2 regions of the Neorhizobium descurainiae genome follow, and region 1 is predicted to be linked to the other one. Evidence: predicted binding sites of a transcription regulator. Region 1 holds the regulator's gene; the other holds the start of a gene.
What was found. The regulator PhoB, encoded in region 1, activates phosphate uptake and scavenging genes when phosphate is short. The targets are predictions, from matches to a motif close to TGTCATNNANCTGTCAT.

Region 1 (3,999 bases):
CGCTGGTAGAAGGAGTAGACACGATGAACATGATGTCAGAAGCAGCAGTTGAAAAGGCGCTGGACCAGAAGATGAGTGATGTTTCGCATAAGATGATCGGGAAGGACGTGTCCGTGTATTACGGCGAGAAGCGCGCGCTTTTCGATGTGAACCTCAACGTCCGTGAAAACACCGTGACGGCTCTTATCGGTCCCTCCGGCTGCGGCAAGTCGACCTTCCTGCGCTGCCTCAACCGCATGAACGACACGATCGAGAACTGCCGCGTCACCGGCAAGATCACCCTCGATACGGACGATATCTACGATCCGCAGATCGACGTCGTCGAGCTGCGCGCCCGCGTCGGCATGGTCTTCCAGAAGCCGAACCCGTTCCCGAAATCGATCTACGAGAACATCGCCTATGGCCCGCGCATCCACGGGCTGGCCAGGAACAAGGCCGACATGGACCAGATCGTCGAGGCCAGCCTTCAGCGCGCCGGCCTTTGGACCGAAGTGAAGGACCGGCTGCTGGAATCCGGCACCGGCCTTTCCGGCGGCCAGCAGCAGCGTCTGTGCATCGCCCGCGCGGTCGCCGTGTCGCCGGAAGTCATCCTGATGGACGAACCCTGTTCGGCGCTCGATCCGATCGCCACCGCCAAGGTCGAGGAACTCATCCACGAACTGCGCGCCAACTACACGATCGTCATCGTGACGCATTCGATGCAGCAGGCCGCCCGCGTGTCCCAGCGCACCGCCATGTTCCATCTCGGCCAGCTGGTCGAGGAGAACGACACGGACAAGATGTTCACCAACCCGGACGACCAGCGTACCCAGGATTACATCATGGGTCGTTTCGGCTGATCAGCCGACTGTGCCGCCTGACACCAATTTCGAGGATTAGAAGATGGCATCGACCCATATCCTGTCGGCCTACGACGATGAACTGAAATATCTGAGCCGCCGCATTTCCGAAATGGGCGGCCTGGCCGAGCAGATGTGCTCGGATGCCGTGCGCGCGCTTGTGAACTCCGACTCTGCGCTCGCCCAGAAGGTCATCTCCGACGACGTGATCCTGGACCACGCCGAGCGCGAGATCCAGGACAAGGCGATCGTCACGATCGCCAAGCGCCAGCCCATGGCGTCCGACCTTCGCGAGATCGTCGGCACCCTTCGCATCGCCGGCGATCTGGAACGCGTCGGCGATCTCGGCAAGAACACCGCCAAGCGGGTCATCGCGGTTCAGGGCACCGGCGTGCCGCGCAAGCTTGCACGCGGCATCGAGCACCTTTCCGATCTCGCGCTCGTGCAGCTCAAGGAAGTGCTCGACGTCTATGCGAGCCGTTCCGCCGAGAAGGCCGAGGCGATCCGCATCCGCGACGAGGAAATCGACGCGATGTACACGTCGCTGTTCCGCGAGCTCCTCACCTACATGATGGAGGATCCGCGCAACATCACCACCTGCACCCATCTCCTGTTCTGCGCCAAGAACATCGAGCGCATCGGCGACCATGCTACCAACATAGCCGAGACGATCTACTACATGACGACGGGTGCCCAGCCGGAAGGCGAGCGTCCCAAGGACGACACGTCGAACACCCTCGGCGCGATCACCGAATGACGGAATGCTGACGGAGCAGAGTGAGAATGCTGCCAAAAATCGCTGTCGTGGAGGATGAGGAAGCGCTGAGCGTGCTTCTTCGCTACAATCTCGAAGCTGAAGGTTACGACGTCGAGACGATCCTGCGTGGGGATGAGGCCGAGATAAGGCTTCAGGAGCGCACGCCGGATCTTCTGATCCTCGACTGGATGCTGCCCGGCGTTTCCGGCATCGAACTTTGCCGGCGTCTGCGCATGCGCCCCGAAACGGAGCGCCTGCCGATCATCATGCTGACCGCCCGCGGCGAAGAGAGCGAGCGCGTCCGTGGCCTGGCCACGGGGGCGGACGACTATGTGGTCAAGCCCTTCTCGACGCCGGAACTGATGGCCCGTGTCAAAGCCATGCTGCGGCGCGCCCGCCCGGAAGTGCTCTCCAGCGTTCTGCGCTGCGGCGACATCGAGCTCGACCGCGAGACCCATCGCGTGCATCGCAAGAGCCGTGAAGTCCGCCTCGGCCCGACGGAATTCCGCCTGCTGGAGTTCCTGATGGCGTCGCCCGGCCGGGTCTTCTCCCGTTCGCAGCTTTTGGATGGCGTCTGGGGCCACGACATCTATGTCGACGAGCGCACCGTCGACGTGCATGTGGGACGCCTGCGCAAGGCGCTGAACTTCTCCAACATGCAGGACGTCATCCGCACCGTCCGTGGGGCCGGTTATTCGATGGAATCCTGACTGCCGAAAGAGGCGCGCGTCAGCGCGCCTCCGCCTCCTGCCATTCCGGCAGCGGAAACAGCCGGTCATAGCCCCAGTTGAAGATGAAGGCATAGAAGACGTAGAAGACGGCAAAAGCCACGTCCATGATCAGCGCTTCCCACAGGCTGATGCCGAGATACCAGGCGACGAACGGCAGAAGCACGATGAGCAGGCCCACCTCGAAAAGGACGGCATGGCCCACGCGTATTGCCGGCGTCTTCTGCGTGCCACCGGTCAGCCGCCGCATCAGATGGTCGAAGCCGAGGTTGTAGAGATAATTCCAGCCGGTCGCGATCGTCGCGCCGCCGATCGCGATGACGCCGATGTCGGAAACCGGCTTGCCGAAGGCAAGCGCCCCGAGCGGCGTGACGATGAGAAGCGCGATGACTTCGAAGCTGATGGCGTGGCGGATACGATCACGTGTCGAGCGCATTTCTTAACCCAAGAATAAAGCCTCGGGTCGTCCCGACATTGTGCCCGGTATGGGGGAGGTCGTCCTCGCCGCAATGAGATAGGTGTTTTCGCGCCGTTCGGCAAGCCTCGGCGCGGCATAGCTGCCATACGCAGGAAAAAAGCGGGCCGGGGCCCGCTTTCAATGCATCGTCCTGCCGTGCTCTTCTCAGGCCCGGGCGGCGGCCCTGCGGCGCTCGTGCACCGGCTGGTAGGCAAGCCGCGTGTGGTAGCCGCAATAGGGCGAGTTGTCCGGGGAGTCGCAGCCGCAGAAGTGAAAATCTTCCTTGAGCGGGTCGCCGACGGGCCACTTGCAGGTGCGCTCGGTGAGCTCGGTCAGGGCGAGGCGACGGGAGATAGGCACCACCACATTGGCGGCCGGACGATATTCCATCTCCTCGAAAGCCTCGACTTCGATCTCTTCCTTGAGAAGGGTCGCGCCGACTGCGCGGGCGACGGTCCGGGTGGCGACACGCGACGCATAGTTCGGAGCCCGGGGCGCCGACGTGGTCCGCTTGGCCGCCGAACGGCCCGTGGCCATGGTGCCGCCGGCCTTTGCCCGGCCCGGCAGGCTGAGGCGGTGCACCTTGCCGATCACGGCATTGCGGCTCACGCCTCCGAGTTGTGCGGCGATCTGGCTGGCGCTCAAGCCTTCCGACCACAATCTTTTGAGTTTTTCGACGCGCTCGTCTGTCCAGTTCATGCCCGTTCTCCGCCTTTGAACGTTGCAGGCATGCAGAATCCTTCCACCTTTGCTGCAGACATCATTCCGCAACACCCACTACATCTATGCTTGAGGTGACTAGTTCCGCCGCATGCAGTCTAGTAATTGACGATTAACCTAGTGTGAGGCTGACTCCGTGGCAAGAGTCGGGAGAATCTGCAGGAATCGATTTCTTGGTTTTCCCCAACTTGCTGTTGGGGAGAGTCATTTTTGTCACATATGCAGGTGCCTGCCTGTTTCTTCGGCAAAGCCGGCTAAGGTGCCGGGCTTTGTTGACATTCGGGCCCTAAACCCCGATAGTGCCCCCGCCGCCCCACTGGGCGGCATTTTTGATTTTTCCGGCCGGTTTGGCCGGTCTTTCGGATTGCCTAGAGGAGTGATGTCGCCATGGCTGAAGCCGCGCTTTTCGACACCTTTGCCCGGGCCCCGTTGCGCTTCGAGCGCGGCGAGGGCGTATGGCTCGTGACGGAAAGCGGCGAGCGATATCTCGATTTCGGA
Region 2 (3,999 bases), on a different contig from region 1:
CTGCTGCCAATGAATGGCGCCGAACGTGTAGAACATGCCGTGGCTTGCCTGGATCACCGAGGCGCCGATCATCAGCACGTGCAGGTCGATCCGCCGCAGCGCGCTCGGCTGCAGTCCCTTGTCGGCAGCGGGCACGATCACTGCCCGGCCGAGCCTGGGTGCCGCGAAGGCCGCGGCGATGGTCAACAGAAAACCGATCGCCAGCGCCGGCGGGATGACGTGCCCGCCCCAGATGCCGCGCAATTCGCCGACGGCGAGCGCTGCCGCCACGAAGCCGATCGAACCCCAGACGCGCATCGATCCATATTGAAAGCCCCAGCGCCGGACGCCGGTCACCGCGATCGATTCGACGATCGGCGCATAGGGCGCGAAAACCGCCGCCTGAACGGCGATGACGATCAGCAGCGGCCAGAAATCGCGTGCGAAGAACATGGCGAACGCCGTCAGCAGCGACAGGGCACCCGACCAGGCGAGCACCAAGGTCCGCTCCGTCAACCGGTCGGCGAAGAGTCCGGCCGTCGGCGCCGCGAGCACGCGGAGAATCATCTGCACGGCGAGAACCACGCCGATCTCGAATTCCGTGAAAGCAAGTCCGTCGAGCCAGACCGGCAGGTAAGGCAGGATGACGCCGTTCACCCCCAACGGCGCGCCATAAGCGAGCGCGCAGCGCAGTTGAAAGAACCGGGGCGCCGAAGGCGCCGCATGTGCAGGAATCACGATTTCACGGGTAGGTTGCCGAAACTTTCAGCTTACCTAACACAGGACCCCGGCCCTGCCTATGGCAAGAAATAGCCGTCCTGCAGGATTACCCCGGATACACACAGCCACCCTGTCAGGCGGCCTGCATGTCCTCGACGTTCTGCGGCTTCGGCAGCGCCTTGATCTCGGCTGTCGTGCCGATCCTCTGCCAGGAGATCATCTCGAGCGTCCCGTCATGGTGCTCGGCGATTGCCGTGCAGCTCTCCACCCAGTCGCCCGTGTTGACATAGTGAATGCCGTCCATGTCCTCCATCACGGCATGGTGGATATGGCCGCAGATCACGCCGTCGACATTGTTGCGGCGGGCCTCCTCGGCCACGACACGCTGGAATTCGCCGATGAAGTTGACCGCATGCTTGACCTGCAGCTTCGCCCAGGCGGAGAAGGACCAATAGGGCATGCCGAGGCGGCGGCGGATCGCGGCAAGGCCGACATTGATGACGATCGCGGCATCGTAGGCCCAATCGCCGAGATAGGCGAGGAGGCGGGCATTGCGCACAACGACGTCGAACTCGTCGCCGTGCAGGATCAGGTATTTCTTGCCGTCGGCCATTTCGTAGGTTGCGCGTTCGGCCACTTCGATGCCGCCGAAATGCGTGCCGGGAAAGGAGCGCAGGAATTCGTCGTGATTGCCGGGGATGTAGACGATGCGTGTGCCCTTGCGCGCCTTGCGCAGGAGCTTCTGGACGACGTCGTTGCAGCCCTGCGGCCAATACCAGTTGCGCTTCAGGCGCCAGCCGTCGACGATATCACCGACCAGAAACATGGTGTCGGCTTCGTGATAGCGCAGAAAGTCGAGAAGGAAGTCGGTTCGGGCGGCTTTGGAGCCCAGATGCACGTCCGAAATGAAGAGCGTTCTGAAATGCCTTGTTTCCATTTCACCGGTCACGAAGTCGTCCTTTCGCTGCCGCTTCTGCGATTTTCAAAACCAGACTCGTGTTTCAGGATGATGACAGGCCAAGGGAAAAGCCGTCTCCGCGACTATTCGCCATGCTCCAATTTCCGCCACGACCGCAAATTAGCTGCTGTCGCATCCGGTCGATTGATGTAATGAGGGACGCTCGCCTTTCGACCCAGCAAGACAGAAAAGAAGTGCCAGGAGGGACCATGAACGCCCAGGAAAAACCGAAATCGTCCACCGTGCCGGTGAGCGGCGATCTCGACGAACAGGCGCTGTTCTTCCATCGCTATCCGCGCCCGGGCAAGCTTGAGATCCAGGCGACCAAGCCGCTCGGCAACCAGCGCGACCTGGCGCTCGCCTATTCGCCGGGCGTCGCCGCACCCTGTCTGGCGATCCGGGACAATCCGGATGCCGCCGCCGATTTCACCGCCCGCGCCAATCTCGTCGCCGTCATCTCCAACGGCACCGCCGTGCTCGGCCTCGGCAATATCGGTCCGCTGGCCTCCAAGCCCGTCATGGAAGGCAAGGCCGTCCTCTTCAAGAAATTCGCCGGCATCGACGTCTTCGACATCGAGATCGACGCGAACAGCATCGACGCGATGGTCTCGACCGTGTCGGCGCTCGAGCCGACCTTCGGCGGCATCAACCTGGAAGACATCAAGGCGCCGGAATGTTTCGAGGTGGAACGCCGGCTGCGCGAAAAGATGAACATCCCGGTCTTCCACGACGACCAGCACGGTACCGCGATCATCGTCGCCGCGGCGATCATGAACGGGCTGGAGCTTGCCGGCAAGAACATCGCCGACGTGAAGATCGTCACGTCGGGCGCGGGTGCGGCGGCGCTCGCCTGCCTGCATCTCCTCGTCTCGCTCGGCGCGAGACAAGAGAATATCTGGGTCCACGATATCGAGGGCCTCGTCTATGAGGACCGGACCGAGCTCATGGACGAATGGAAAGCCATCTATGCGCAGAAGAGCGACAAGCGCGTGCTTGCCGACAGCATCGGCGGCGCCGACGTCTTCCTCGGTCTCTCGGCCGCCGGCGTGCTGAAGCCCGAGCTGCTCGCCCAGATGGCGGAAAAGCCGCTGATCATGGCGCTCGCCAACCCGACGCCGGAAATCATGCCCGAGCTTGCCCGCGCCGCCCGGCCCGACGCGATGATCTGTACCGGACGCTCGGATTTCCCGAACCAGGTCAACAATGTGCTGTGCTTCCCGTACATCTTCCGCGGCGCGCTCGATTGCGGCGCCCGGACGATCAACGAGGACATGAAGATGGCGGCCGTGAAGGCGATCGCCGCGCTTGCCCGCGAAGAAGTCTCCGACGTCGCCGCGCGCGCCTATTCGGGCGACACGCCGATCTTCGGCCCGGACTATCTCATCCCCTCGCCCTTCGATCCGCGCCTCATCCTGCGCATCGCCCCGGCCGTCGCCAAGGCTGCCGCCGAGACCGGCGTCGCCGCCCGGCCGATCCAGGATTTCGATGCCTATCTCGATCAGCTGAGCCGCTTCGTCTGGCGTTCCGGCTTCGTCATGAAACCGATCTTCAACGCCGCCAAGAGCGCCGAGAAGAACCGCGTCATCTTTGCCGAAGGCGAAGACGAACGGGTGCTGCGCGCAGCCCAGGTCCTGCTCGAGGAAAAGACCGCCACCCCGATCCTGATCGGCCGCCCCTCGGTCATCGAGGCGCGCCTGAAACGCTTCGGCATCCGCATCCGTCCGAATGTCGATTTCGCCGTGGTCAATCCGGAAGACGACCCGCGTTACCGCGACTACGTGGACGACTATTTCGCCCTGGTCGGCCGCGAGGGCGTCAACCCGGAAGCTGCGCGAACCATCGTGCGCACCAACAACACCGTCATTGGCGCGCTCTCGGTCAAGCGCGGCGAAGCGGATGCGCTGATCTGCGGCGTCGAGGGCCGCTACGACAAGCACCTGAGCGACGTGGAGCAGATCATTGGCAAGCGCGCCGGCGTCTGCGCCTTCTCGACCCTCAGCCTGATCATCTCGCAGCGCGGCACGATCTTCTTCACCGACACGTTCGTCAACTACAATCCGAACGCGCAGGAGATCGCCGAGATCACCGTTCTCGCCGCAGAAGAGATCCGCCGGTTCGGCATCGTCCCGAAAGCGGCGCTGATCTGCCATTCGAATTTCGGTTCGCGGGATTCGGAAAGCGCCCAGAAGATGCGCGCCGCGCTCAAGCTGGTGCGCGAACGGGCGCCGGACCTGGAAGTCGACGGCGAAATGCAGGGCGGCTCGGCTCTCTCGGAGGTGTTGCGCAAGCGCGCCATGCCGAACAGCTCGCTCACCGGAGAGGCCAATCTCCTCGTCTTCCCG

Region 2: ACMGE0_RS18375 (UDP-2,3-diacylglucosamine diphosphatase) is a predicted target of PhoB. The motif match lies at 1,698-1,714, and genes of this name have one in related genera.

What each region holds. Positions count from the first base shown of each region.
Region 1 is NZ_JBLFFK010000018.1:114,124-118,122, reverse strand. It holds gene pstA (phosphate ABC transporter permease PstA) at 1-9, shown strand, start outside; gene pstB (phosphate ABC transporter ATP-binding protein PstB) at 24-839, shown strand; gene phoU (phosphate signaling complex protein PhoU) at 883-1,596, shown strand; gene phoB (phosphate regulon transcriptional regulator PhoB) at 1,623-2,306, shown strand; gene ACMGE0_RS25135 (PACE efflux transporter) at 2,326-2,760, opposite strand; gene ACMGE0_RS25130 (GcrA family cell cycle regulator) at 2,947-3,480, opposite strand; gene ACMGE0_RS25125 (aspartate aminotransferase family protein) at 3,889-3,999, shown strand, end outside.
Region 2 is NZ_JBLFFK010000010.1:124,878-128,876, forward strand. It holds gene ACMGE0_RS18370 (MFS transporter) at 1-717, opposite strand, end outside; gene ACMGE0_RS18375 (UDP-2,3-diacylglucosamine diphosphatase) at 833-1,636, opposite strand; gene ACMGE0_RS18380 (NADP-dependent malic enzyme) at 1,867-3,999, shown strand, end outside.